Regions from separate parts of the Pseudoalteromonas sp. MB47 genome, predicted to be linked through region 2. Evidence: predicted binding sites of a transcription regulator. Region 2 holds the regulator's gene; the other holds the start of a gene.
The links. Region 2 encodes LexA, which represses DNA repair genes until DNA is damaged. Its sites were predicted from a motif close to TACTGTATNNNNATACAGTA; they were not measured.
Positions count from the first base shown of each region.

Region 1: ruvC (crossover junction endodeoxyribonuclease RuvC) is a predicted target of LexA. The motif match lies at 9,551-9,570, and genes of this name have one in related genera.

Region 1 is NZ_VFBD01000025.1:103,676-118,581, forward strand. Features, by position in the region: gene IMPJCBKJ_RS13840 (AarF/ABC1/UbiB kinase family protein) at 57-1,379, shown strand; gene IMPJCBKJ_RS13845 (hypothetical protein) at 2,018-2,371, shown strand; gene IMPJCBKJ_RS13850 (hypothetical protein) at 2,493-3,002, shown strand; gene IMPJCBKJ_RS13855 (hypothetical protein) at 3,802-4,578, shown strand; gene IMPJCBKJ_RS13860 (hypothetical protein) at 4,679-5,278, opposite strand; tRNA gene IMPJCBKJ_RS13865 (tRNA-Pro) at 5,472-5,548, opposite strand; gene IMPJCBKJ_RS13870 (arylesterase) at 5,654-6,271, opposite strand; gene IMPJCBKJ_RS13875 (ABC transporter ATP-binding protein) at 6,272-6,991, shown strand; gene IMPJCBKJ_RS13880 (FtsX-like permease family protein) at 6,981-9,482, shown strand; gene ruvC (crossover junction endodeoxyribonuclease RuvC) at 9,621-10,145, shown strand; gene ruvA (Holliday junction branch migration protein RuvA) at 10,147-10,767, shown strand; gene ruvB (Holliday junction branch migration DNA helicase RuvB) at 10,775-11,779, shown strand; gene tolQ (protein TolQ) at 12,768-13,472, shown strand; gene tolR (protein TolR) at 13,459-13,884, shown strand; gene tolA (cell envelope integrity protein TolA) at 13,886-14,824, shown strand; gene tolB (Tol-Pal system beta propeller repeat protein TolB) at 14,834-14,906, shown strand, end outside.
Region 2 is NZ_VFBD01000029.1:78,480-93,385, reverse strand. Features, by position in the region: gene hmpA (NO-inducible flavohemoprotein) at 1-387, shown strand, start outside; gene IMPJCBKJ_RS16765 (endonuclease) at 501-1,154, opposite strand; gene IMPJCBKJ_RS16760 (VOC family protein) at 1,271-1,624, shown strand; gene IMPJCBKJ_RS16755 (hypothetical protein) at 1,599-2,324, opposite strand; gene IMPJCBKJ_RS16750 (hypothetical protein) at 2,483-2,863, shown strand; gene IMPJCBKJ_RS16745 (hotdog fold thioesterase) at 2,871-3,308, opposite strand; gene lexA (transcriptional repressor LexA) at 3,470-4,087, shown strand; gene coxB (cytochrome c oxidase subunit II) at 4,525-5,667, shown strand; gene ctaD (cytochrome c oxidase subunit I) at 5,667-7,262, shown strand; gene IMPJCBKJ_RS16725 (cytochrome c oxidase assembly protein) at 7,262-7,792, shown strand; gene IMPJCBKJ_RS16720 (cytochrome c oxidase subunit 3) at 7,830-8,705, shown strand; gene IMPJCBKJ_RS20885 (DUF2909 domain-containing protein) at 8,605-8,916, opposite strand; gene IMPJCBKJ_RS16710 (SURF1 family protein) at 8,931-9,680, shown strand; gene IMPJCBKJ_RS16705 (transmembrane cytochrome oxidase associated protein) at 9,661-10,155, shown strand; gene IMPJCBKJ_RS16700 (COX15/CtaA family protein) at 10,176-11,165, shown strand; gene cyoE (heme o synthase) at 11,175-12,083, shown strand; gene IMPJCBKJ_RS16690 (SCO family protein) at 12,080-12,697, shown strand; gene IMPJCBKJ_RS16685 (STAS domain-containing protein) at 12,862-13,134, shown strand; gene IMPJCBKJ_RS16680 (response regulator) at 13,144-13,506, shown strand; gene IMPJCBKJ_RS16675 (chemotaxis protein CheA) at 13,522-14,906, shown strand, end outside.

The DNA.
Region 1 (14,906 bases), on a different contig from region 2:
ATCTAAACTCGAACAACCAACGTATTCAAAGCATTAAGTTAATAGTGTGAAGTAATATGAGTGATAAACAAAAGCCTGTGCCAACATCACGCTTTGCAAGAGCGGCTCGGCTTGGTTCTTTAGCAGGTAAAGTTGCGAGTAATATGCTGTTTGAAGGCACAAAAGCATGGGCGACCGGCAAGCAAACATCACGACAAGAGTTATTGTTACAGCCAAAAAATATTCAGCGCTTTGCAGAGCAGCTTGCAAATCTTCGCGGGGCTGCAATGAAATTGGGGCAGCTGTTATCCATGGATAGTGGCGAATTACTTACTCCTGAGCTGTCAGCAATTTTAGCAAGGCTACGTTCAGAAGCGACGCCCATGCCACAAAAGCAGCTAGTTAAAGTAATGCGAGAGCATTGGGGCGATGCGTGGCTAGAACAATTATCGCATTTTGAACTCAGACCATTTGCTGCGGCATCAATTGGGCAAGTGCATATTGCTTACCGAGAATCGGGCGAAAAGTTAGCAGTTAAAGTGCAATACCCAGGTATTGCAAAAGGCATTGCCAGTGATGTTGATAACTTAGCTTACCTTCTCAAGCTCAGTGGCTTATTACCCAAAGAGGTAGAAATACAGCCTCTTATCGATGAAGCAAAACAGCAGCTTATTAACGAAGCTGACTACGAATTAGAAGCGAATTATTTAAGACGCTACAGCGAGTGTTTAAAAGGTGACGACAATTACCTTATCCCAACTGTGGTAGATTCGCTTAGTTCTTCTCAAGTTTTAGTCATGAGTTTTGTTGAAGGGCAAGAGCTAGATGAACTGGCAAGTAAAGAGCAAGCTTTACGTAATAAAGCGGTTGAACAGCTACTCAGCTTATTTTTACGCGAATTATTTAGCTTTAAACTAGTTCAAACTGATCCAAACTTTGCCAATTATCAGTATCAAATCGACAATCAACGCTTGGTGCTTTTAGACTTTGGCGCCACCCGCGAACTACCTCAGCATATTAGTGATGGCTACTTACAGTTATTATCTGCTGCGATTAATAACGATAGAGCAGGTGTGGCAACAGCTGCACAGCAAATTGGCTATTTTCAACAAGGGCTTGCTCAAGAATATATAGAAAATGTCGTTGATATATTTCTACTCGCCTGCGAGCCACTGCGCCACCAAGGAGAGTATGATTTTGCAAATAGCGACTTACCAAAACGCATAAAAGAACTCGGCCTAAAAATGAGTACCGCCTCAGAGCATTGGCACGCACCACCCGTAGATGCCTTGTTCGTTCACAGAAAACTAGCAGGCCTCTTTTTAATCGCTGCAAAGCTAGGTGCAAAAGTGAATGTGAACAGTATTTTTAAGGAGTTTGAAGTACAGAGAGATAATTAATTGAAAGGGAGTTTGGGGTAACTCATTTCTGGCCCAAGATGAGCGACGAGAGCATTTTCTTTTTCTGAATATCTTTAGTATCAATAAAAAATTAGAATTGGTAAAGCATTACGTTATTTGTTAAAAATAGATTTATTAATACATGAGTGTGACATCGGCAGAAAGATACGGGACGAGCGTACTATAAAATTGTTAGGGCACTATGAGATTCCTCACCATATTTTTAATCGTCGCTATTGCAGGCTGCTCTTCTAGCCTGAAAGTCATAGATGATGCTGACTCCGGTGAAGGTATTGTAATAATGAGCCGAAATGCAGAGATAATATTGGCAAAAGTAGTCTCATATCCTTCTAGAAGTTATTCATTTTATTTGGAAGAAATTAATAAGTTTTCGGGTAAATATTGTGGCAGCAATTATGAAGTTACTCTGAGAGATGACATGATTGTTGTCATTAGCTACGAATGTCGGTCTGGTCGTTGCGGAGAGACACCAAATCAAGCATATGTTTTTGAAATAACATGCCCTAACAAGGCCTTAAAGTCGGATTCTTAACAGTTGGCTCGGTTCCGCTTCGCTTCACAGTTTAGCCAACTATTAATCACCTCTTAAGGCGGCGTTATATGCCTATAGGAGCTAGATGAAACTTCTGTTGAAAATTGCCTTATCAGTTCTCACTTTACTGGTCGTGCTTTATTGGTCTAGCTTCTTTATTTTACCTGCTATCACAATCGTGAATTATTCGGGTGCAACCATATCTCAAGTGGAAATTGATTTACCAAATAGCCACTTAGATTTTGGTGCAATTTCTAACGGTGCAAGCAATACCCTTCATTATTCTCTGGCGCAACAGCAAGAGGGTGTATACAACTATACATTTATCACTGCAAATTCGGTTGCAAATCACGGTAGTTGCGGATACGTTACTAACAACGAAATAAATAAACGTGTTGTTATTTCTGTGCACAAAGACAATCGTGTCACATGCAATTAGGCATATAACAAAGGACGCAAAATAGCAGGCTTGCGTTCCTACGTCGCTAATATTAGCCTGCTATTTTGTGCCGGTTAGGCAAGCGTTGCTGTTATCCGAATATTTTAGAAAAGGATTTATTATGAGAGTTGGCTTTTTATTAATACCGTTAATTGTAAGTGGTTGTGCAGGCTTACCTAAGTATAAAGCTCCTTTAGCAAACCAGCCTACAGCGACACTAAAAATAAATCATGATTTCAATGCGCCTTTTCTTGGTTACTCTACATTTGTAAATGTTCACTCAGAAGAGGAATCATGTGGAAAATCGTTTGGTGCGGAAAGTGCAGCTCAATTAGTTATTTTGGATGACAGTAATCCTTTAATTTCGCCATTAAATCCAGATGGCGTAAATCTTGTTGCTGATAAAAAATACACCTTCATGATTATGTCTGTTGCAGGCATGAGCAATTGTACAACTTACGCTTCATTCAAGCCAAAAGCAGAGCAGAATTATGAAATAAACGTGTCGGGTAAGTTAGGTGCTTATGACTCATACTGTAAAGCTGAATTAGTCCGTATTGATGGAAAATCAAAAGAAGCTTCACCTACACAATTCGATTATTATGGTAATTGCAGAGAATCGAATAACTAACACATAACAAGGCACTCAACCAAGGACGCAGCAGAGCTTATCGTTATGTTTTAATGGAGGAGTGGTGAACTTAGGAAACTGGGATTGCGCAATTATCAAAAGCCTGTCATGGGTAGCCTTAGGAATAATACTAATAACTTTGGTTATGGGTTCACTACCTACAACCGATAGTGATATTGCTGGCTTATTTGTATCAAGTTTACTTTTTCTGGGTGTCTATTTACTTGTATCGTTGGTCGGGTGGCTATGCGTCGGCTTTCCTGTTCATTGGGTAATTTGTAAATATGCAAATGCTTCCTTCAAGATCTATATGGTAGTTAGTATTCTAGTAAGCTTAACGTTGTATTTTGTTGAAAGTCAGGATTCTGTATTATTTGCGCTGACTGCATTGTCCCAAGCAATGATATTTAGGTTCTATGTGTATAAGAAAACTTAACAAGCTGTTTAAGTGTGGGACTGCTAAAGCTTGGTTCGGTTTCGCTACCTTTGCATTTTAGCCAAACATTAATCAGCTCCTAACTGGGTGTTACCAAGGCCTTTCTTTTATAGAGCCGTCCTTCGTTTGTTCACAATAGCTTTTTTATTTCGTCAAAGTAAAGTGTTTGCATAGTCAGAAAAACGACCCAATCGCTCGTTTTTATCCTGAGGTAAAAGCGAAAACTCCTAAATTTTAATAACACTGGTAATTAGTTAACAAGTTTGTTAGAAATAATCAAATAAGAAAAACGAGCTACGCTGTGGTAGAAAAACGCGCGATTAGCTCGCTATAAACATGTTATGAGCCAGTAGGGATAGTCTCGTGAATTTAATCAAAAGATGGATAATTAAATCACTACTCAAAAAGCCTGCTCCAGATAGGATTCCTAGATCAGGTGAAAAAGCCAAGAATGTTGATTGCAATGTTGTCTATTTTAGAGCCAATGACGAGTCTTGGACTCTTTATTGTAAAAAAGTCGATTCGAAAGGCGTCACAGGTAAATATTGGATTAATAAAGAAGACTTCGGAGAATTATCCATTCCTTGGTCTTGGCTCACCGATTATGAAATAGATATAACGCATTTTTACGGCACATATGACTTACGGTATTCATCAGTTACGCAGTATCTTCTTGAGGGCATATTACCTTGGGATAAACTAAAAATTCTTATTGGTAAAGTTCAACAGTTTTTATTTAATAGAAAAGAGTTGGTTCGCTCTGAAAGAATAGAGACACTCAAGATAATTCTTGAGGAAACTATTGATAATAGGAGTTTCACTGTAAGTTCAGTTTCTTTATCTAGCCTTTTATACACTCAAAAATGGGTGTTTCATCCTGATAAATCTCGGCAACTTGCCTATAACGACTTGCTGTTAAGGTCGCTTGAAGAGAGTGGTGAGTTAACTTCGGTTCAACACGGCTTTAAATTGTCACCTAAAGCTCTAGTGACTATATCAGCATATGAAGAAGACCAAAAAAGACACAGAGACAATTTAGCTCAATCAACAGCTACAAAATGGTTAACGTTTGCATTAATTTTTGTAGGCCTAATTCAGGCAGGTGTTGCATATTATGGTGTGTATGTAAATGGCTCATAACAAGCTGTTTAACAAGGACAAAATACAGTTGGCTTTTGCTCCTTCGTCGCGTAATTTTAGCCAACTATATTTTGCCCATTAACAGGGCGTTATTACACATTTACAATGTGTAATGAAGATTTTCAATGCTTGATTGAATTCCTATTGGTTGGAAAAGCTTTTTACCTTGAGGGTACATAGCGTAAACTTCTCCAATATCAAGTATAAAATCAATATCTTGTTCTCTGTTTGATAAAACCTTTCCTAAGTATAAATTTGCTATATACAGGCCTGCGAGAGCCTGTAGTACGTTACCCAAATTAGCTTTATTGAAATGCTCTCTGCGTTCATGCTTTAAGCAATTATAGTCACTCCACCATGTTGGTGACTTGCCTTCGTTAAAATCTTCCCATGGGATAAATTGCAACTCGAACTCGAAAGATTGTACCTCTTCAGTTATCAGCCCTTTTTGATTTTCAACTACATAATCACGATAAATCGCTATGTTTGCTTCTTTAGATTTTTTAGAGGGGCAAATACTACATATTTCTTTGAGAACGACTTCTACCTCAGCACAAATAGCGAAATAGAGCTTAGCTAGCTCAATGGAATATGTCTTAAAGTTTTCACTGGAGAAGTGAATGTAACGTGACATTGCATATACATCTGATTCTAGCGAGAGATAATAACGCCAATGTAGATTTTGTTTCATTGATTCCATTTAAATTAGCCTTTTAGGCTAATTGCTCCACTTATCGATGACAGGTTACATGTCTCATTAATGTTAATTCTTTAACTCGAAAAATACCTTTGATCTTTAATTTCATCAAGGTAAAAGAGAACATACTTTAAAAAGTAAAATAAACTTACAGGAAAGTAAATTTAATTAACTTATTGAATAGAGTGTAGAAAAATGGTCGGCATAGCAGGATTTGAACCTGCGACCCCTGACACCCCATGACAGTGCGCTACCAAGCTGCGCTATATGCCGACGTTGCAAGCCATAGTACGGCTTTTTTTATAAAAATCAATATCCCCGCAGTTCGATTGCCTGTTAATTGTTCAGGCAATCGATATTAAATCAATGGACTAGAGGTTAATCTAGCCAATCGTTGATCGTTTTGTACATAAAGTCGCGTATTAATGGTTGAGCATCGGCATTAGGGTGCAGATTATCGTTTTGCATAAGTTCTGGACGGCCTGCAATGCTAAGCATGAAAAAGGGCATGAGCTCAGAATCTGTTTCATCGGCAATGGTTTTAAAGCTATCGGTGAAAAGTTTTGTGTAACGCGGGCCATAGTTTGGTGGAATTTGTACTTCCATTACGGCGGTTTTCGCCCCAATTTTTTGGCTTTTTGCAATTAAATCACGTAAGTTAGCTTGCAGGCGTTTAATAGGGAAACCTCGTAAACCATCGTTTCCGCCAAGCTCAATGAGTACATGAGTGGGTTCAAATTCGCTCAGTAACGCGTCGAGTCGCCTTAGAGCACCGCCTGTGGTTTCACCGCTAATACTGGCGTTTACTAGGTATACAGATTGGTCTTTTTCATCGTACTTATCTTGTAACAATTTAACCCAGCCTTGCTCTTGTTTAAGACCGTAAGCGGCGCTTAAACTGTCACCTAAAATTAAAATTGTGTTGTCAGCTGCTGCCGTAAGTGGTTTGATTACTAACAGTAAAACGAATATAAAACGTAGGATTGGATGCATCATATGTCAGCGCTTTCTCAATTAAACATCATTCAAGTTAAAGGACTTTCTAAAACGGTCACCACGGTTGAGGGCGACCTGACCATCCTCAGTGACATCAGCTTTAATGTCAAGTCGGGCGACTCAGTTGCTGTAGTAGGCACCTCAGGTTCGGGTAAGTCTACTTTATTAAGTTTATTGGCGGGCCTTGACCAATCTACCGGTGGTAGTATCCATTTAGATGGAGCCGCATTACACGAATTAGATGAAGAAGCACGCGCAGCACTTCGCGCTGAAAAAGTAGGTTTTGTGTTTCAGTCTTTCATGCTTGTACAAAGCTTAACAGCCCTTGAAAACGTAATGCTTCCCGCTGAACTTGCAGGAAGCAAAGACGCTAAACAACAAGCCCTTGAGCTACTTGAAAAAGTAGGTTTGAGCCATCGTGTTGGCCATTACCCATCGCAATTATCTGGTGGTGAGCAGCAACGTGTAGCAATTGCTCGTGCATTTATTGGCACTCCGAAAATCTTATTTGCCGATGAACCGTCAGCAAACCTTGATAGCAAAAACGGTAAGTTAATTGAGTCTCTATTATTTGAACTAAATAAAGAGCACGGCACGACACTTATTTTAGTAACCCATGATGAGCAGCTTGCACAAAAGTGCCAGCAAATTTTACATATTGAAGCAGGGCAGCTAGTAACTGTTAAAGAAAACGAAGGAGTGCAAGCGAATGTGGGCTAAATTAGCACTAAAACTGTTTTCACGTGAGTTTAAGCGTGGCGAATTAACAGTGATCAGTGCAGCAATAGCCTTAGCTGTTCTCACTGTTTTAACACTGTCTATGGTTACCGACCGCATTGGTCAAAGTATTGAAGAAAAAAGCAGCGCCTTTATTGCCGCTGACCGCGTTTTAGCAAGTAACCATGCTTTACCTGCTGAGTTTTTAGATAAAGCCAACCAAGAAAACTTACGCACCGCTAAAATAACTTACTTCGATACCATGTTATTTGCCGGTGACGAAATGCAACTTGGCTCGGTAAAAGCGGTATCAAACACCTATCCGTTAAAAGGCGAGTTAAAAGTAAAAACTAGCCTGACTGGTCAACCACAAGTAACTTCTGATATCCCAAGTCGTGGTGAAGTGTGGTTAAGTGAATCTGTGTTTTATGCGCTAAACATTAAAGTGGGCGATAAAGTAGAACTTGGTGCTGCTACGTTTACGGCTAGTCATGTTGTAGCCGAAGAGCCTGATGCACCCTTTAATGTGTTCTCGAGCAGCCAGCGAATCTTAATCAATGAAGCAGACATTGCTGTGACTGAGGTAATTCAGCCCGGCAGCCGAGTGTTTTACCGCCAACTTTATGCTGGCGACAAAGACAACTTAGATACCTTTTATGCGTGGTTAAAACCACAGATGAAAGAAAACCAGCGTTGGTATGGCGTTAAAGACCGCCAGTCACCTATTTCTAATAGTTTAAATCGTGCCGAAAGCTATTTATTGCTAGCTGGTTTACTTGGCATTATTTTAGCAGCTGTTGCTATTGCGGTATCGGCAAAACGTTATTGTGAGCGTCAGTACGACCCAGTTGCTATGATGAAAACGCTTGGCGGTAGCCGCGCTATGATCCGTAAAATCTATTTATTACATTTGAGCCTTGTATGTTCAATGTCGGTGATAGTCGGTTTACTGATTGGTTATGGTTTACAAGCGATTGCCACTGATTATTTAGCACAAACCATGGGTTCAGCACTGCCAAGTGCATCGGCAAAACCTTGGATCATTGCAATTAGCACGGGCGTGATTTGTGCGGTTATGTTTTCAATTAAACCGCTACTCGATTTATTTGATATTCCGCCGCTGCGTGTGCTTCGCCGTAACTTAGGCGACCGTTTATTAGTAAGTAAAGTGCACCTTACTATGTCGGCGCTTACTGTGTTTTTACTGATGTGGTTATTTAGTAACAACATCAAAATTAGTGCAATTTTGTTCCTTTCTACGGCATTTTTAATTGCGGTGTTATTTGGCTTATCAAAGGTTATTTTTGGTGGTGGTCGCAAACTTGGCTTGAGTCCGGGCAATAGTTGGTCATTGGCGATTGCGTCAATTCAAAAGCGTGCCAATGTGAATGCAGTACAATTAATTAGCTTTGCTTTGGCTATCAAGTTATTACTGTTTTTAATTGTACTTAAGAACGACATGATCTCGGATTGGCAGTCTCAGCTTCCTGAAAATGCCCCTAATTCATTTTTAGTGAACATTACTGAGCAAGAGTTAGAGCCTATTACTAGCTTCTTAGCGCAAAATGATATGCCCACGTCTGATTTCTATCCGGTTGTGCGTGGTCGCGTAAACGCTGTTAATGGCGAGCTGGTTGCCCGCGAAGTATCGCAAGAAGACAACGAAAAGAAAGACGAAGAAGCCCGCTCTGGTATTGGCCGTGAGTTAAACCTAACTTGGCGTAAAGACTTACCTAATCAAAACGAGCTTATCGACGGTGCATGGTTTAGTGAAAACTCAGTGGCCGAGGCATCGGTCGAAGAGTCGATGCTTGAACGCCTTGATGTAAAAATAGGCGATACACTTACTTTCCTAATTGGTGCGCAATCGTTTGACGCAAAAATTACCAGTGTACGTAAGGTTAATTGGACCACACTTAAACCTAACTTCTTTATTATTTTAAGCCCTGATGTGCTAGCGAGTTTCCCGGCTACTTATATTTCATCAGTGAATGTAAAAGCAGAGAAAAAACGTGAGTTTAATGAGCTAATGCGTCAATACCCAACGGTTAACGTGATAGATGTTGAAAGCTTCATTAAACAAATTCGCTCAACCATAGAGCAAGTATCGTTAGCGATTGGCTTTGTACTAGCGATTGTGGTTGCCTGTGGCGCTTTAGTACTTATTTCACAAGTACAAGCAAGTTTGGGTGAGCGAATGCAAGAGATTGTTATTTTGCGAACTTTAGGTGCGAAAGGGCGCTTAATTAAAAATGCCACCTTATATGAGTTTTTATTATTAGGCGTTACTGCAGGTTTAGTCGCTGCCATTGTCAGTGACATCGCTCTGTTAATAGTGCAAAAACAAATGTTCGATTTAGCAGGTAAGTTCCACCCTCATATTTGGGTTATTGGCCCAGCAGTCGGGGGCTTATTTGTGGCATGTTTAGGTTATTTGATGATAGCGCGCACAATGAGAAAAAATACCCAAGGCTTATTACGCTCGCTCGCGTAAATGTCTTAATTAAAGGTTGACTATAAAATGCTCGCAATTGCGGGCATTTTTTATGAATTGCAATTGGCTACTGGTAATTTATACAGTGCTCTGGCATTATTAACCGCAGATAATAATGATAATAGACGGTTCAGTTAGTTGGCGATTATTTTAGGGATTGATCCTGGTTCACGATTAACAGGGTACGGCGTGATTGCTCACCAAGGTGCTAAGTTCACTTATTTAGGCAGTGGCTGCATTAAATTGGCCGATCACGATTTTCCGATACGCTTAAAAATGATTTACCAAGGGATCAGTCAATTGGTAGAGCAATTCTCCCCAGACAGTTTTGCTATCGAAAAAGTGTTTATGGCACACAACCCAGACTCAGCGCTTAAACTCGGTCAAGCACGTGGCGCTGCTATCGTTGGTGCTTCAATGGCAGAGCTGCCAGTTTATGAATATTCAGCTCGGCAAATTAAGCAGGCCGTTGTAGGTAATGGCGGAGCCGATAAGTCTCAAGTACAGCATATGGTTAAAAACATTTTAAAGCTGCCAGGTACCCCTAAAGCCGATGCCGCAGATGCTTTAGCAATTGCTATTTGTCATGCACACTCAGAACAAAATTTAATAAAACTTGCGGGCAGTGCGAGCAAAACCGTAAGAGGACGATTAAGGAAGTAATATGATTGGTCGATTAAATGGCTTACTTGTTGAAAAGCAGCCACCAGAAATTCTTATCGAAGTAAGTGGTGTAGGCTACGAAGTGCAAATGCCCATGACTTGCTTTTATGATTTACCGGCAGTGGGTGAGCAAGCGATTATTTATACCCATTTTGTGGTACGTGAAGATGCCCAGCTATTATTTGGCTTTAACAACAAAACCGAACGCGCTTTATTTAGAGAGCTTTTAAAAGCTAATGGTGTAGGGCCAAAGCTTGGTCTAGCTATTTTATCGGGTATGTCGGCGCAGCAATTTGTAAGCTGTGTAAACAATGAAGATGCGACCACATTGGTCAAACTGCCGGGCGTTGGTAAAAAAACGGCTGAGCGTTTAGTGCTCGAAATGAAAGACCGGCTTAAAAATTGGGGTAATGACTTATTTACACCATTTAGCGATAATGCCGTCATTGAGCCATCAAGTGATGATACCCTAGTGGCAAATAATGCTGCTGATGATGCTGTATCAGCACTTGTGGCATTAGGCTATAAGCTACCGCAAGCACAAAAAGCGGTTAAAACAGTGAACAAACCAGATATGACGACTGAGGTTCTAATTAAAGAAGCTCTAAAATCAATGTTGTGAGTAAACCATGATTGAAGCAGATCGCTTAATAGATGCGAGTGAACAAAGTAACGAAGACAGTGTTGATCGTGCCATACGACCAAAACTGTTAACCGATTACACAGGCCAGCCGCATGTTAAGCAGCAAATGGAAATTTTTATTGAGGCTGCTCGCCATCGTGGCGAAGCGCTGGATCACTTATTAATATTTGGTCCACCGGGTCTTGGTAAAACCACACTTGCAAACATTGTTGCCAACGAGCTTAACGTTAATATTAAAACAACGTCGGGGCCAGTGCTTGAAAAAGCAGGGGATTTAGCCGCACTTTTAACGAACCTTGAAGAAGGTGACGTACTGTTTATTGACGAAATTCACCGTTTGAGCCCGCAAGTCGAAGAGATTTTGTATCCAGCAATGGAAGATTATCAGCTGGATATCATGATAGGTGAAGGCCCTGCAGCACGTTCAATAAAGCTTGATTTACCGCCATTTACTTTAATTGGCGCAACAACGCGTGCTGGCTCACTCACCTCACCACTTAGAGACCGTTTTGGCATCGTACAGCGATTAGAATTTTATTCGGTTGAAGACTTATCAAAAATTGTTGCCCGTTCAGCAAGCTTTTTAGACTTAACCATGTGTGATGAAGGTGCAACAGAAATCGCCAAGCGTTCACGCGGTACACCGCGCATAGCAAACCGTTTATTACGCCGCGTTCGTGATTACACCCAAGTGAAATCAGACGGTAAAGTGAATGCCACAGTTGCAGAGCAAGCCCTCGATATGATTGATGTTGATAAAAGCGGTTTTGACTACATGGATAGAAAATACCTGTTAGCTATTATCGAAAAATTTATGGGCGGCCCCGTTGGCCTTGATAACCTAGCGGCTGCAATTGGCGAAGAAAAAGAAACCATTGAAGATGTGATAGAGCCGTTTTTAATTCAACAAGGCTTTATACAACGCACCCCACGCGGACGACTTGTTTCAGACATCGCTTATTTACACTTTGGGCTAACGCCAGAAAAATAACTAAAAACCCCGCGAAGCGGGGTTTTTAGTAGTTAGATTTCAGAAGTTAGATATCAGTTGATCGAGAGGGTGTTTTTATTTTTGTTTAATTAAACAAAAAGCTTGCTATAGATGATATTAGTTTTACTTTGTCCTAACCACTAACCACTAACCACTAACCACTAACCACTAACCACTAACCACTAACCACTAACCACTGGGTTGTTGTCTCATTTTAACATCTGTAATTCACATGCTGTTAAGTTATCGATAGGTATTCTCATTGACGTTTGTGTAGGCAAAAAAAAAGCCCGCATAAGGATGCGGGCAAACAACAAGTTGAAGGAAGTAATCCAGGGAACTACGGTCTACTTAAAAAAGGTTTTATCCAGATTTAAGCAAACCTAGTGCAATACGAATTTTCATATTGCTAAAAACGGAGCTTAATGAAAGAAACTTTCATGAGGTTGCTAGCTCGGTATAGGTAAATAATACGCAATGATGGATTTTTCTTCAAACTAGAAAAATTTTATTTTCAGATAAAAAAAACTAATGTGAGTATATTTTTTAATTGTTTTCTTTTTGTTCACATTGTGAATATATTAATTTTAAGTTTATGAATGGGAAGGTTTTTATAAATTTTAAGAACTTTATTCAGGATTAGTTTAAGTATTCTGTAGTAGATTCGTAAAAGTGCTTTTGGGTGTTTATGCGTTATTTATGAATAAACGCCGAGTTTTTGGCTGTTTTGGTTGCTTTTTAGTGTCACTGTAGTGACTTATTATTAAGGTGAAAATATGCATAATTGTATTGATAAAACCTAATATGGCTAAAAAATAACTAAGCAAATTGCTTTTTACCGTTATTTGCCGCTAATTCACAGCAAGAGCGTTGTCAGTTCATAGCTGACTAGATACACTAGATGTAACTTTTGGCCGCCTTTGTGGTCAATAAATACAAGTGTAAAAAATATAACAAATTACATAGAAATCTATTTTAGGAGTTTAACGTGGGATCAGGGCTTAACTTTTTAGATCTTATTCTAGAAGCCAGTGTACTTGTCCAGCTAGTAATGTTGGCATTAGTCGGTATGTCGGTAATGTCATGGGCAATTATCTTTCAGCGTAAAAAAGCGATTTCTGATGCACTTAATGGCGCAAAGCGCTTTGAGCAGAAGTTTTGGTCGGGTATTGACCTAAGTAAATTATACAACGAAGTATCAGCGCGTCCTGGTGGCGCATCAGGTGTTGAAGCATTATTCGTTGCAGGTTTTAAAGAGTTTGCACGTCATAAGAAAAATTCACCACAAAGTGCAAGTATTGTTATGGAAGGCACACACCGTTCAATGCGTGTTGCTTTATCGCGTGAAGTTGAAAAGCTTGAGTCAAGTTTATCGTTTTTAGCAACAGTGGGTTCTATTAGTCCTTACATCGGCCTGTTTGGTACGGTGTGGGGTATTATGAACGCATTTATCGCATTAGGTGAAGTTAAGCAAGCAACGCTACAAATGGTAGCGCCAGGTATTGCTGAAGCACTAATCGCAACAGCAATGGGTTTATTTGCTGCAATTCCAGCTGTTATTGCTTACAACCGTTTTGCAAACAAAGTAGAAAAGCTTGAAGGTAATTATATTAACTTCATGGAAGAGTTCGCCAATATTTTACACCGCCAAGCTGCTGCGCAAATAGAGGCTAAAGCGAATGTACCAGCGTAAGAAACGTCGCCCAGTAGGTGAGATAAACGTAGTTCCTTACATTGACGTAATGTTGGTACTACTAATCATATTTATGGCAACTGCGCCACTTATTACTCATGGTGTAAAAGTAGATTTGCCAAAGATGGAAGAATCGGATCTTGTTGATACTAAAGATACGCCTCCAATTATTGCGTCAATTGATGCTGAAGGTAAGTACTATGTAAGTATTGGTACAGATCCTGAAGCACCAATGGAAGCGTTGGATGTTGCTGCAGTGATTAAACTTCAGCTGCAAAAGAATCCAGATACGCCAGTGATGATCAAAGGTTCGGGCCGTGTTTCTTATCAAGAAGTACTGCTACTTATGGACTTTTTGAAAAATGCCGGTGTGCCTTCAGTGGGTCTAATGACTGAATCATTTGAGGGTTAGTATGCGTGAGTCATTAATCAAATCGATTCTATTACATCTGGGTATTATTGGTTTTTTAATTGGATCAGCTAGTTTTCATTTACCTACTCCTAAGGTAATGGAAGTAACTTTGAATCCAGCTATGCCTGAGCCAGAAAAGGCTGTTTCAGCAGTTACGGTAGACCAACAAAAGGTTGAACAAAAAATTGCTGAGCTAAAAAAGCAAGAAGAAGCGAAAAAACAAGCTGAAGCAAAGCGTCTTCGTGATCTTGAACGACGTGCCAATGATGCGCGCAAGCAACGTGAAGCGGAAGACCGTCGACTTAAAAAGCTAGAACAACAGCGCCGCGCTAAAGAGAAAGAAAAAGCAGAAGCCGAAGCACAAGCGAAAAAAGCACGTGAAATTCAGCAAAAAGAACGTGCTAAAGCGCAACAAGCCGAAAAGCAAAAGCAAGAAGCTGAAGCAGCAGCAAAAGCTGCAGCAGAAAAGCGCAAAGCTGAAGAAGAGGCGTTAAAGAAAGCGGAAGAAGAGCGTAAGCGTAAAGCTGCCGAAGCAGAAGCTGAACGTAAACGCAAAGAAGCCGAAGCCGAGCGTAAACGCCAGCAAGCATTGCAAGAGCAGATGTTGCAAGAGCAGTTAGCTGCTGAGCAAGCTGCACGAAATAAAGTTCGTCAACAGCAAATTGTAAGTGAAGTCGACAAATACAAAGCCTTAATAATGGCACGTATTCAGCAAACTTTACTTATCGATGAAAAGATGAAGAATAAACAATGTCGTGTAAATATTCGTCTTGGCTTTAATGGCTTAGTAACACAAGTTAAGTCATTAGGTGGTGATAAATTAGTGTGTGAAGCTGCGCTTCGAGCTGTTCGTATGGCAGATACACTCCCGGTATCACCTGATAAAGACGTATTTGAGCAACTTAAAAATATTAATTTAACAATCAAGCCAGAATTCTAAAGGAATGATATGTTCAACCAGATAAAAACAGCATGTTTTATTGTATTACTGGGCTTTCATGGCATCGCCAGTGCTGCACTAG
Region 2 (14,906 bases):
GTTGTATTGATTTCTGCGGGTGTTGGTCAAACCCCAATGATGGCGATGCTAGAAACACTATTAAGTAATCAACCTAACCAGTCAATCCATTACCTGCATGCTTGCGACAGTGAGACGCAGTTTGCCTTTAAAGAGTATTTATTTAAGCAACAGCAAGCGCACGCTTCATTACATTGTGTTACCTGGTTTAAAGATGGCAAGGGGGGCGATTTTGCGGGCTTAATGGATGTAAACCACATCGCTGAAAGCTTACCAATAAGCAAAGGTGACTTTTACCTGTGTGGCCCAATCGCATTTATGGCAATGATAAAAGAGCAACTACTAAGTATTGGGGTTGCAAGTGAACGCATTCACTACGAGGTGTTTGGCCCTCACCAAAGCCTATGATGTAAAAGGCGCAGCTTGAGCTGCGCCTTTTTGTTAGTTAACTTCGCACTCTAGATTAGGAAGTGAAATACGGAGCTCTTTTTGTACTTTAGAAGCCCATAAAAATTTCACTATTAGAGTAACTTACGATTGCTCATTTCAGCTATTTCAAGCTTTTGCCACGATTCAAATAGCTTGCGTTGTTTGTCTGATATTTTTAAGCCATAGGTTTTTTGCATATAAAAATAGGTATCGGCTATTTGCTTTCTTGCATAAATGGGTGGCTCAAATACGCGCTGCTTAAAGTCGATTTTTACAGGGCATGCTCCGTAACTTGCACTTGATGTTGACACCATGCCGTAGCGAAAGTTTGAACGGTCAGCATTGATCTCGCCTATAGCAGGGGCAAGGTTATTTATATCGGCTTCCATTTGACGGAATTTCGCACTGACCTTTTTACAGTTTTTACGACCGCCATCTTGCCAGCATTGTAATTGATGACCAAACTCCCAGGCAGGCACAATATGCTCCCACTCTATTCTTTTTGCGCGGGCATTCTCTTTTCCTGAGCGGGTGACAGGGTTTCTAGGAATATAACCACACGCATCAGGATCTGGCACAAGTTTTTTACCTTGGCGCTTTATGTCGCAACCACAATATAAGCTTTTACTGTTGCTTGGTAGATTCTTAATTAAATGCTTTTTGGCACTGTAAAAGCTCGAAAATTCTTTAGCGGATATAGGGAAAGTGAAAATAAAACACAGGGCTAAGTATAGAAATAAACGCATATCCATCACATCAGTGAACTACAGGAAGCGCTATTTTAGAGCGACTATTCTAAAAATGAAAAGTTTTTCAACTCAGCTATAGTTGTTAGGCCGTTTTAATTAAAGGAATTACAACTATGTTATTAGGTGCCTTCTCAGTGAGTTTAAATGTCAAAGATATTCGTGCTTCAAAGCAGTTTTATGAAAAGCTAGGTTTCAACGAGTTTGCTGGGGAGATAGAACAGCATTGGCTAATTATGAAAAACGGTGAACATTTAATTGGTTTGTTTCAAGGTATGTTCGACAAAACCATGCTGACCTTTAACCCAGGGTGGGATCAAAATGCTGAAGCTTTGGACGAATTTGCAACCTTTGAGCAATTAGCTGCACAATTTCAGCAACAAGGATTAGAAATACAAAAGGCCGGTGACGCGAGTTTTATTATCACCGACCCAGATGGCAATCCTATTTTGATTGACCAACACGTGTAGCTGGCTTTTTACGTTTAATTCGAACGTTTTGTAGTAACAAGAGAACTCCTGTAATACAAAATAGTACGCTGGTGGCCGAGAAGCTGATGAGTAGTGGATTGTTAAAGTTCTCACGCTCATCATAATCCATAATGTGTAGCATCCAGAAAAAGTCGAAAACCCGCCACAGGGTGCTGCGCACAGTAATAAGGTTACCGGTTTGGCTATCTAAATATAAGGTTGTTGTTAACCAATCATCGAAGCTAACTTGCCAAACATTGGCTTTGCGGCCGACCTCTCTTGGCCCTTTTGTTAATAACTGCGCTTGCGTTATTTTTGCGTCAATAAGCAGGTGAGCTTGCGCATTTTCAATGATTTGCGCTTTACTCGGTGCAGGCATTTTAGCACCTGTTCTGCCATCAAAAGTAAACGTACCGCTAGAGGATGTAACTTCTATAATCGGGGTATTTAAAAAATGGCTATATTTAATACCTTCGATTTGCTCAAATTGCGCTGTTATTTTATCAATTGAAGCAGGGTAGTCCGACAATAAAAATGGGCTACTTAAACTGCGATTAGCCAGATGTTTACCATGCACTTTTTCAAGTGGTAATGAGCTCATCACAAGCCCACCTAAAAGCCAAAAAAAGATCTGTAAAGCAAGTAAATAACCAAGCCATTTATGCCCTTTACGAGCATACTTAAACAGGCGTTTATTCATAATTACCCCGTTATTATTGTTATGTGGGCGCTATTTTAGGTTGTTTAGCTAGATTGCCAATGCGGCATAATGTCGCATTAACTGTATTCTAGATTTGGTATATATACAAAACTGAGTTAAAGTTTCAGTCGATATCAATAGAGGGTAAAAACGAGAGTATGTCGGAAATTCAATTTTTAAATGTAGATCTGGAGCTTGAATCAAAGCACGATATTAGTGCGCTTGTTGCTGATTTGAAGAAAAACGCCATGGTTTTACATTATGACCAAGATGAATACCGCCAACTAGCACGTATTGAAGCAACCGCAGATATCAGCTCTCCAGATAAAGCCATTAACCAGCTTTGCGAGCTTATTGAGTCATGCTCGCGCAATGCATTAAAACAGTGGTTATCGTGCTCAAAGCGTACATTTGATATAGGCTTTGAATCAGGTAATTCGCCTAAATGCTTTAACCAACCCCTGCATGCCGACACCTTGTTACGTATCTCAGCAATTGGTGCAGGGATTGAAATTACTATTTATCCTGTCGAAAAATAGCCAGAATTTATCGCTCTACAACAGCTGCGGTCATTCTTGATACGCAGCAAAGCTCTCCTGCGGCATTGGTAATTTTAATATCCCAAACAGATGTTCGCTTACCTAAATGCAGCGGTCTTGCTGTTGCTGTTAACGTTCCTTTGCGTGACGCTTTCATGTGGTTGGCATTAATTTCTTGGCCAACAGCATAGAACTTATTGAAATCAACCACGAAATTGGCTGCATAGCTTGCCACTGTCTCTGCTAATACAACGTTTGCTCCGCCATGAACCATACCCATAGGGTTATGATGCTCAGGAATAGCAGGCATGGTTGCCATTAAATAATCATCACCAATTTCAGTCACCTCAATGCCCATAGTTTTCATTAAAGTGCCTTGACCGGTGATCCCTTTTTCTAGCTCTTTGCAAAGCTCTAACGTGATTGGGTGGTGCCAAATACTCATTGTGTTTCCTTAGCCTGCTAATTAAAGCTAATACCTTATGGCATCTTTCGGTGTGGTTCAATGTTAGTTTTGTAGCAATATGATGGGGTTAATTTAAATTTGCGATTTTCAAATAACTGTATATACTCACAGTTAAATGTACTGTATGGAAAACCAGTTGTATGCGCCCATTAACTAAACGCCAATCGCAAATTTTAGAACTAATTAAAGTCTTTATTAAAGATACAGGCATGCCACCTACGCGTGCTGAAATAGCTCAAACATTAGGTTTTAAAAGTGCCAACGCTGCTGAAGAACACCTAAAAGCACTGGCTAAAAAAGGCATGATCAAAATGAAGCCTGGGGCGAGTCGCGGTATTCAGTTAATTGAAGAAGATGAGCCAGAGCAACTAGGCTTACCTTTAATTGGCCGTGTTGCAGCTGGTGAACCTATTTTGGCGCAAGAGCATGTTGAAAGTCACTGCCAAGTTGATCCTTCATTATTTAAACCTGCAGCCGATTTCTTACTGCGTGTAAATGGCATGAGTATGAAAGACATTGGTATTATGGATGGCGATTTGCTTGCAGTACATAGAACACAAGTTGCTGAAAATGGGCAAGTAGTTGTAGCTCGAGTCGATGAAGATGTAACAGTTAAGCGCCTAGAAAAGGCAGGTCGCAAAGTGCTTTTACATGCTGAGAACGAAGAGTTTTCGCCTATTGAGGTTGACCTTGAGCATGAGTCGTTCAACATCGAGGGGTTAGCTGTTGGGGTTATTCGTAACGCTGATTGGATGTAAACGTTCCCAATTTGGTGCATCAAATTGACTCAATTTGGTGCGCCACTGAAATTTTACTACTTAATTAGGATTTGTGAATCCTTACTCTTCATTTAAAGCCTTATATGGCGCAGTTTTCCTCTCTTTTTATATTTCGTTTTTACTCCTAAACATTAAATAACGCGCTGATTATAGTTGTTATTTCTGCACCAAAATAAACATTTATTATCATTAAAACTTGCTTATTGGTCATTTTTTAACTAATTGGTTAATACACTGTATTAACACCTAATTAATAAAAAGACACAAAAATGTGCGAGGTGTTAGACAGGGGGTCGGTATCATAAGTGGGTCAAAATGATACGTAGTCGCTCTGAACAATAAGAAAAACGAATGGGCACCTTGCTGTATCGCCTTTTCGCTTTGCGTCTTGCAATAGCATCTAAAGGAGCCGTCACATGGGTAAACTGCGTTACGCCTTGTGGCTTATATTGGTTGCACTTCCTGAACTTGCATTGGCGAACAGCCAATACAATATGCGTAAAGGGGTGACCGATATAAGTAATAATGTTTATGAGTTACACATGACGATATTTATTATCTGCTGTGTAATCGGCATCATCGTATTTGCGGTGATGTTTTGGGCTTTAATACACCACCGTAAATCCAAAGGGGCCAAGCCTGCCCAATTTCATGAAAGTACAAAAGTTGAAATACTTTGGACTGCCATTCCATTTGTCATCTTAATCGCCATGGCTGTGCCTGCCACAAAAACCTTAATTGCCATGGAAGATGCCTCTAAAGCCGATATCACCATTAAAGTGACCGGCTCACAGTGGAAGTGGCATTACGAGTACATGGGCGAAGACATTGCTTATTACTCGATTCTATCTACTCCTAAAGACCAAATAGACAACCAAGCAGAGAAAACTGAGCATTATTTGCTTGAAGTAGATAAACCGCTAGTACTTCCTATCAATAAGAAAGTTCGCTTTTTAATGACCTCAGACGATGTAATTCATTCATGGTGGGTGCCTGATTTTGCGGTTAAAAAGGATGCAAATCCTGGGTTTATTAATGAAGCGTGGACACGTATTAACGAACCCGGAGTATACCGTGGTCAATGTGCTGAGTTATGCGGTAAAGATCATGGCTTTATGCCTGTTGTGGTGAAAGCCTTACCTGAAGATGAATTTGCTAATTGGCTTGCAGATGCCAAGCAAGAAAAAGCCAATGCGGCCGCAGCAGATGCTGCTTTGCTTGATCAAACATTACCGAAAGAAGAGCTTATGGTCTTAGGTGAGCAAGTGTATATGGCAAGCTGTGCTGCATGTCACCAACCTACCGGTATGGGCCTACCTGGCGTATTTCCAGCACTTAAAGGCAGCCCGATTGTATTAGGTGATGTAAAAGATCACATAGACATTGTGTTACACGGTAAGCCTGGTACAGCAATGCAAGCGTTTGATAAACAGCTTTCAATTAAGCAACTTGCTGCGGTTATTACTTATAAGCGAAACGCGTGGGGTAATGATACCGGCGATGTTATCCAACCGAGTCAAATTCAAGCCGCGATTGATGCAGCAGCGGAGGCGAACTAATGAGTAATGTTATTAACGAGCAAGCAACAGGGCATGCGCATCACGACCATCATCACCCAGCTAAAGGTTTTAAGCGTTGGCTTTACACCACCAATCATAAAGACATCGGGAGTTTATACCTGATTTTTTCACTCACCATGTTTTTAATTGGCGGAGCAATGGCAATGGTGATCCGCGCTGAACTGTTTCAGCCTGGATTACAGTTAGTCGATCCGCACTTTTTTAATCAAATGACTACCGTACATGGCTTGATCATGGTGTTTGGTGCCGTTATGCCCGCGTTCACTGGGCTTGCAAACTGGATGGTACCTATGATGATAGGCGCACCAGATATGGCCTTACCACGTATGAATAACTGGAGCTTTTGGATATTGCCGTTCGCATTTTTAATCCTGTTGGCTTCGTTACTCATGCCTGGTGGTGGTCCTGCGTTTGGTTGGACTTTCTACGCACCACTATCAACAACTTACAGCAACGATAACACTGCACTTTTTGTGTTTGCCGTACATATCATGGGTATCAGCTCAATTATGGGGGCGATTAACGTTATCGTGACCATCGTCAACTTAAGAGCACCAGGTATGACGTGGATGAAGCTACCGCTATTTGTTTGGACATGGTTAATCACTGCATTTTTGTTAATTGCTGTTATGCCTGTTCTAGCAGGGGCGGTCACTATGGTGTTGACCGATAAATACTTTGCAACCAGCTTTTTTGATGCAGCCGGAGGGGGCGACCCTGTGATGTTCCAGCACATTTTCTGGTTCTTCGGTCACCCTGAAGTGTACATCATGATTTTACCAGCCTTTGGCATTATATCGACTATCGTACCTACCTTCTCGCGCAAAAAGCTATTTGGCTATGCGTCTATGGTGTATGCAACTTCATCGATTGCGCTGCTAAGTTTTATCGTTTGGGCACATCATATGTTTACCACAGGGATGCCTGTAGCAGGCGAGTTGTTTTTCATGTACGCCACCATGCTCATTTCGGTACCAACGGGCGTTAAAGTGTTTAACTGGGTAGCCACCATGTGGCGCGGTTCAATTAGCTTCGAAATTCCGATGATGTTTGCCATCGCCTTTATTGTGTTATTCACCTTAGGTGGTTTCTCTGGCTTGATGCTTGCGATTACACCGGCAGATTTTCAGTATCACGATACCTATTTTGTGGTGGCTCATTTCCATTATGTGCTTGTGACAGGAGCTGTGTTCTCAATTATGGCGGGGGCCTACTACTGGTTACCGAAATGGACTGGCAACATGTACAACGAAACGCTGGCGAAATGGCATTTTTGGTTATCGCTAATCAGTGTCAACGTGTTGTTCTTCCCTATGCACTTTGTTGGCCTTGCCGGTATGCCGCGTCGTATTCCTGACTATGCACTGCAATTCGCTGACTTTAACGCCATTATCAGTATTGGTGGTTTTGCATTTGGCTTATCGCAACTGTTGTTTGTGTTGGTGGTATTTAAATGTGCCAGAGGGGGCGAAAAAGCACCTGCCAAAGTATGGGATGGAGCTGAAGGTTTAGAGTGGGAAGTCGATTCTCCAGCACCTTATCATACCTTTGAAACACCGCCGGAGATTAAGTAATGAACCATGCACCTTTGCTAAAAAAACTGCTGATTACATGCTTGCTCATGTTTGCTTTTGCTTTTGCAATGGTGCCGCTTTACGACGTGTTTTGCGACGTTACAGGGTTGAATGGTAAGCCATCATTAGAAAAAGCGAGCGCGAGTGAATCAATAAATACACAGCGTCAAGTTGATGTCAGCTTTACCACTCACGCTCAAAGCGGCGCGCCATTTAAGGTGCAGTCTGAGCAATACAGTGTGGCAGTACAACCTGGTGCCATGCGTGAAGTTAAATTCTCAGCGAAAAACACCAGTAATGAAGACAAAGTCATGCAAGCAATTCCATCAGTATCACCGGGTAAAGCAGCAAAGTACTTACATAAAATCGCCTGTTTTTGCTTTGATCAGCAGCCAATGAAAGCCGGTGAAGAAATGGAGTTTACCTTGTTGTTTTATGTTGATACTGAGTTACCCGACGATGTTGAGGAACTGACGTTGTCGTATACCGTGTTTGATATTAGCGGGCATGTTGTGGCTAAAAACGATTAAAAGCCGCCAAGCTAATTGCTAATTGGGAGCAAACAAAATGAATCAAAATTATGAAAAATACTATGTTCCAGCCGAGAGTCCTTGGCCAATAGTTGGTGCCATCGCGATGTTTTTAATTGCTGTTGGTGCTGGTTTAACTGTGATGCAAGTAAGTGGTGAGGGCAGTAGTGGCCAGTATGTGTTGTATCTAGGCATTGCCATATTAGTTTATATGGTTTTTAGCTGGTTTAGAAACGTTATTGAAGAGTCTCATAAAGGGCTTTACTCAGCACAAATGGACCGCTCCTTCAGACAAGGTATGAGCTGGTTCATATTCTCTGAGGTTATGTTCTTTATGGCGTTTTTTGGCGCTCTCTTTTACGCACGTATGATTTCGGTGCCTTGGCTCGGTGGCGCTGGTAATAACGCTATGACCAATGAAGTGCTCTGGCCAACCTTTGAAGCCGTATGGCCGCTATTAACTACGCCAGCGGGCGAGACCACACAGGCTATGGGCTGGCAAGGTCTACCATTGATCAACACGCTTATTCTACTTACCTCGTCGGTCACAATTCACTTTGCTCATGTTGCTATTGAAAACAACAAGCGCGGCGCCCTGAAGGTGTTTTTATCTTTAACCGTGCTATTAGGTGTGATTTTCCTTGGCTTACAAGTTTATGAGTATATGCATGCTTATCAAGATCTAGGTTTGACCTTAGATGCGGGCGTTTATGGGAATACCTTTTTCTTGTTAACGGGCTTTCACGGTATGCACGTGACACTTGGAACCATTATTTTATTTGTGGTGCTGCTCAGAATTTTTAAAGGCCACTTCACGAGTGAAAAGCATTTTGCCTTTCAAGCAGCTGCTTGGTATTGGCACTTTGTTGATGTGGTGTGGTTGTGTTTATTTGTATTTGTGTACGTGCTGTAGCTTTGTGAAGCGGCGACGGGTTGGTGTGAATAAAGCCTAATTTCATTGCGGCAATGATGAGCACCAGCACAATACCTGAGAACAGCACTCGACGACCTAAATAATGCGACATGGGTTTAGAGTGCTCTTTTGCTGACATCATCACAAACAGCGCTCTAAACAGGTTGAACAGAATATAAAGTAATAACAAAACAATAATGATTTTAATCATATTAGGTATTCCAAATGCAGTTAATTTTATGGCGCAAACAAAAGCTTAGCTCAATTATCGCAATTTGCGTTGTGATACTTGCAGTGCTTATTTGTTTACGACTCAGCGTTTGGCAATACCAGCGAGGCGAGCAAAAACAGCAGCAACTAAGCCAGTTAGCCGTTTCGAAAGAGCAAGGAGTTTTGAATTGGCAAGAGCTGCAAAATTTACCTAAAGAGCTGAACAAAACGGGCATGCAAGTCAAAGTCTCTGGCGAGGTAAATAAACAACAGTACTGGCTGCTTGATAATCAAATTTATCAGGGGCAAGTGGGCTATGACTTACTAGTAGCGATGACAATTACCGGTGAAACCGCGCCTTTAATCGTTAACTTTGGTTGGCTAAAAGCTCCAACAAACCGTAGCCAGTTGCCAACCGTTGTGTGGCCAGAATCAACAAGCTTTACGGCTACTGTGCAATTGAAACAAGGCAACTTACAAGGCTTCACACTTGCCGATGAGATTGGTGCAGAGCAAGGCTGGCCTAAGCGTATTCAAGGCATCGACTTAGCAATTTTTAGTGCTCAATTAGCAAAGCCCTTACAAGGCTTTATTGGTTATCGCAATGAAGCAGATGGTATTGCAACCCCGCATTACCAGAGTGTCGTGATGGGGCCAGATAAACATTACGCCTATGCCGTGCAGTGGTTATTAATCGGCTTAGCGTGTGTTGTTATTGCTTATTTTGCGATGAGAAGGAGAGGTTATGAAAATAAACCCGCTTAGTTTATTCGTTTTATGCTGTTTTGTGCCGTTGGCACTTGCATATGCAGCATTAAAGCTTGAGTGGTTACCGAGTGGTTCGAGTAATCATGGTGAGCTTTTAAGTGAAGAAGTGAAGCTAGTTGATTGGCAACAAGGCGAACCTAAACAATGGACTATTGCGCTTAATTATCCAAAAGAGTGCACTGATGTTTGTGCAAACCAATTAGCCAGTCTAGATAACCTATATGTCGCTTTAGGTAAAAATCAGCAAAAAGTGGATGTGGCGGTACTGACAAATCAACAGCAGGTATCGGCAAATTGGCGTCAATTAGCAGTAAGTCCTGCACTCAAAGCGGGAGACCTATATTTAGTTGATCACATGGGCTTAGTGGTTTTGCATTACCCCTACACGGCTGAGCCAGAACAAAACAGACTGATTCAAAAAGGCTTACTTAAAGACTTAAAGAAACTACTTAACTATGCGCGTTCAAGTTAAACCTCATTAAGGGGATAAAGATGTATAAAAATTATAAATATTTAGTCTTAATTACGGTTTTCTTCTCTATCTTAGTTGTTGGGCTTGGTGCTTATACACGGCTGAGTGATGCTGGGCTTGGCTGTCCTGACTGGCCTGGGTGCTATGGATTTTTAACCGTGCCAAAACATGAAACTGCTCTGTTACATGTTGAGCAAAACTACCCTGATATGATGTTTGAGGCTGCAAAAGCATGGAAAGAAATGATCCACCGCTATTTTGCCGGTGCCCTTGGGCTATTAATTTTAGCTTTGTTTGTTTTTGCATTTTTAAAACGTCAATATCCAAATATGCCGGTTAAGCTGCCATTAGCACTATTATTACTGGTGGTATTCCAAGCCGTATTGGGCATGTGGACTGTCACTATGAACCTACAACCTTTAGTTGTAATGGGGCATTTGCTCGGCGGTTTTAGTATTTTGTCGTTGCTGTTTTTATTGTATCTACGTTTAAAGACCGAACCTGTTGCTAGCAGTGATAGCGGCGCAAAGCCATATTACCGGTTAGCGCTGGTGGGCTTGGTGGTGCTTATACTGCAAATTGCATTGGGTGGCTGGCTTGCGGCGAATTATGCAGCTCCACATTGCAATGGCTTACCGCTGTGTAGCTACGGACAACCGTTTTCTTTGAAGAGCGTTTTTCAATTACCGCTCGAGCACAGTACCTATGAATATGGTGTGCTATCGCAGCAAGCGCGTATGTCTATTCATTTGCTGCATCGTATTTGGGCGCTGGTTACTTGTGTAGTGTTAGCGCTGATCATGTGGCGCATATATTCACGCTGTTACTCACGAAAAATTAAGCACTGTACCGTCACTGTATTAATCGCTTTGTTGTGCCAAATCTGTTTAGGTCTAGCTGTTGTGCACTGGCACTTTCCATTAAGTGTTGCGCTTGCGCACAACCTAATGGCCGCATTGTTACTGCTTAGCATGGTAAGACTATGCTTCCACTTAAAAATAAGAACCTAGGAGGCTGTGATGGCATTATTACTAAGCTCAGAAAAATCATTATTTATTCAAAGCTCAGAGTTACTTAAAGATTACTTAGCTATAAGTAAATTTAAAGTGGTTGCCATGCTTGTACTCACAGCATGGGTTGGTCTGGCATTAGCTCCTGATGTTGGGCGAGGAGTATTTGTGCAACTTGCAAGCTTGCTAGGCATTGGCTTGCTGTCGGCCGCAGCTGCTGTGATCAATCATGTTGTTGATAGTGAAATCGACAGTAAAATGGCACGTACGCGCCATCGCCCTGTGGCAAAAGGTCGACTCAGTAAACAGCACGCTTTGAGCTTTGCTGGAGTGATTGGCGTAATAGGTTTTATGATGCTTGTGATTTGGGCGAATACACTTACAGCCATTCTTACTTTGTTTGCGCTTGTTGGCTATGCCTTTATTTACACTTCATTTTTAAAGCGTGCCACACCGCAAAATATTGTTATTGGTGGTTTGGCTGGAGCTATGCCACCGCTGTTAGGATGGGTATCTGAAACTGGCCATATGGCTGCTGCACCATGGTTATTGGTGATGATTATATTTACCTGGACCCCACCACATTTTTGGGCATTAGCGATTGCACGTAAAAGTGATTACGAGCGGGCAAAAATTCCGATGCTGCCAGTTACTCACGGTATTGAATTTTGTAAAACATGTGTAGTGGCTTACAGCATTTTACTCGCGTTAGTGTGTGTACTGCCTTACTTAATTGGTATGTCAGGGCTAATTTATTTGCTTGGGGCGAGCATACTAAATGCTGTTTTCATTTATAAGGCGCTGAAGCTGAAAATAGCACCTAAAGATGATACTGCAATGGACTTATTTCGTTTTTCAATTGTGCATTTAATGCTACTCTTTATTGTCTTATTTATTGATAAATGGTTAGTTTTATGACGCGAATAGTCGCTTTATTATTTATGGGCTTGGTGTTATTTATTGCTGGATGTGAAAAAAATAATAGCGTCCCTGAGGTGGAAGCGCTGGTTTATGAGCAAGCGAAACCGATTAGTCCTTTTTTATTAATTGATCAACATGGTGCGCCTGCAGATAACAGCCAATTTATGGATCATTGGAATTTGGTCTTTCTAGGTTACACCAGTTGCCCAGATATTTGTCCAATGACACTGGCAAAACTAACCGCGATTCAAAAACAGTTAAGTCAAGATTACAAAGTACAAGTATGGTTTGTTGCTGTTGATCCAAAGCGTGACACAACTGAAAAGCGTAAAGCTTATATTGATTACTTTAATCCTAACTTTCTTGCTGTTTCAGGTCCGCATAAACAACTTTTTCCATTTGTAAGAGAGTTAGGCTTAATTTACGCAATTAACGATAGCGATCAGCAAGAATACGCAGTTGATCATAGTGCATCAGTTGTTTTAGTTGATCCTACAGGCTCTGTTAGAGCTATTTTTAAACCACAATTTAAGCAAGGTAATGTGCCATTAGTAGATGCTAGCAAGTTAACGGAGGAGTTTAAGTTAATAGCAGACTATTATGCAGAATAAAGCATTTGCCTTGCGATATTAGCTAACAATAGTAAATACATTTTTTGCCATAACTCGCTAAGCTACTAAAAAAATTTACTATTTTTTAAAGCAATTTATGGCAATTTCGTTTAGTCAGTCTAAGCTTTTATTATGAATTGTTTTAAGCAGGGAAGATTCAAATAATGTTAAAGCTCCCTATTGAATTAGCCATTACTCAGGTCGAAACACTCCATCAAGATTTGCTACAAGAATTGTCTGCGAATGACGATATTTGTCTTGATATTAGTGAAGTGACACGAGCTGATACGGCGTCAATTCAGCTTTTATGTGCGCTGCAAAAACATTTGCTTTCAGTACAACACAAAATCATATGGGTTGGTGAAAGCAAGCCTTTGCAACAAGCAATTACTAGTTTGGGTTTAAGCCATTATCTTGTGCTTGAAAATGCCAATTAAGAGGTTTTTATGAAGAGAATTCTAGCTGTCGATGATTCTGCATCAATGCGCCAAATGGTCAGCTTTACACTAAAAAAAGCAGGCTTCGATGTAACAGAAGCAAAAGATGGTAGCGAAGCACTAAATATCGCTAAGCAACAAGGTTTTGATGCGGTTATTTCTGATGTGAATATGCCTGTCATGGATGGCATTACTCTTATTCGCGAGCTGCGTAGCTTACCTAATTATAAATTTACACCACTACTAATGCTGACCACAGAGTCAGGGCTTGATAAAAAAACAGAAGGTAAAGCTGCTGGAGCAACAGGGTGGATTGTTAAACCATTTAATCCTGAGCAATTGTTAGCGGTATTAAAAAAAGTGATTCGCTAATAATAGGAGCGGGGCATGAGTATAGATCTAAGCCAATTTTTTGAGGTTTTCTTTGAAGAAAGCTTCGAAGGTCTTGATGCAATGGAAGCCGAGTTATTGAACTTGGTGCCAGGCGAAGAAGACTTGGAAACGATAAATACAATTTTCCGTGCTGCACACTCAATAAAAGGAGGCAGTGGTACCTTTGGTTTCAGCGCCGTTGCTGACTTTACTCATGTACTTGAGACTTTGTTAGATCAAATCCGTGAAGGCTCTCGTACCTTAACCGCAGAACACGTTAATCTCCTTCTCAAGTCGGTTGATTGCTTAAGAGCGTTGTTAAGAACATTGCAAGCGGAGCAGCAGCCAGACTTAACAGAGGCTGATGAGTTACGGGTTAAATTTGAAGAAATTCTGGGCATGCGCTCTAAGAGCAAAGTTGTTCAGCAGCAGACAGTTAGTAACGAAACTAACATAAAAAATACCTTTCAAATTGACTTCAAACCCCATCATCATTTATTTAAAACTGGCAATGAACCATTGTACATGATCAGTGAACTTGCTGAGTTGGGTGAGCTAGAAACACAAGCCTTTCAAGATGATGTCCCCGATATTACTAACCTTGCCCCCGAAGACTGTTTCTTATCATGGCGTTTTTTCTTAACCACAGACAAAGAGCAAAGTTGCATAGAAGAAATTTTTGAGTGGGTTGAGGATGACGCTGACATTGCTATCACATTGTGCGGTGGCTTGTTTGGTGATGAAGAAATTACAACGACTGAAACGGCTACAGCAGTTGTCGAACAAAAGAAAGAAGTCGAGCCTATTCCAGTTAAACCAACTACTGATACGAAAAAACCAGTACCCGTTAAAGCGACCACAGCCAATGCAGAGTCAACCTCAATCAGGGTTGGTATCGACAAAGTTGATTCATTGATCAACATGGTGGGTGAGTTAGTTATTACTCAAGCGATGTTAAGCCAGTTAGGTGAGCAAGAAATAACCGAAGCAACCATCGCCTCGTTACAAGAGGGCTTAGCGCAACTGGCACATAATACTCGTGACTTACAAGAAAATGTCATGCGTATTCGTATGTTACCAATAAGCTTTGTATTTAGTCGCTTCCCTCGGTTAGTTCGTGATATCTCGCAAAAGTTGGATAAACAAGTTGAGCTTAAATTGCTTGGTGAACAAACAGAACTAGACAAAACGGTGATGGAGAAGCTTTCTGATCCTATGGTGCATCTAGTGAGAAACTCCTTAGATCATGGCTTAGAGACAGTTGATAAGCGTGTTGCTGCGGGCAAAGACCCTGTTGGCACTGTGACGCTTAATGCATTTCATCAAGGCGGTAATATTGTTATCGAAATTATGGATGATGGTCAGGGGCTCAACACGCAAAAGATCAGAGAAAAGGCGAT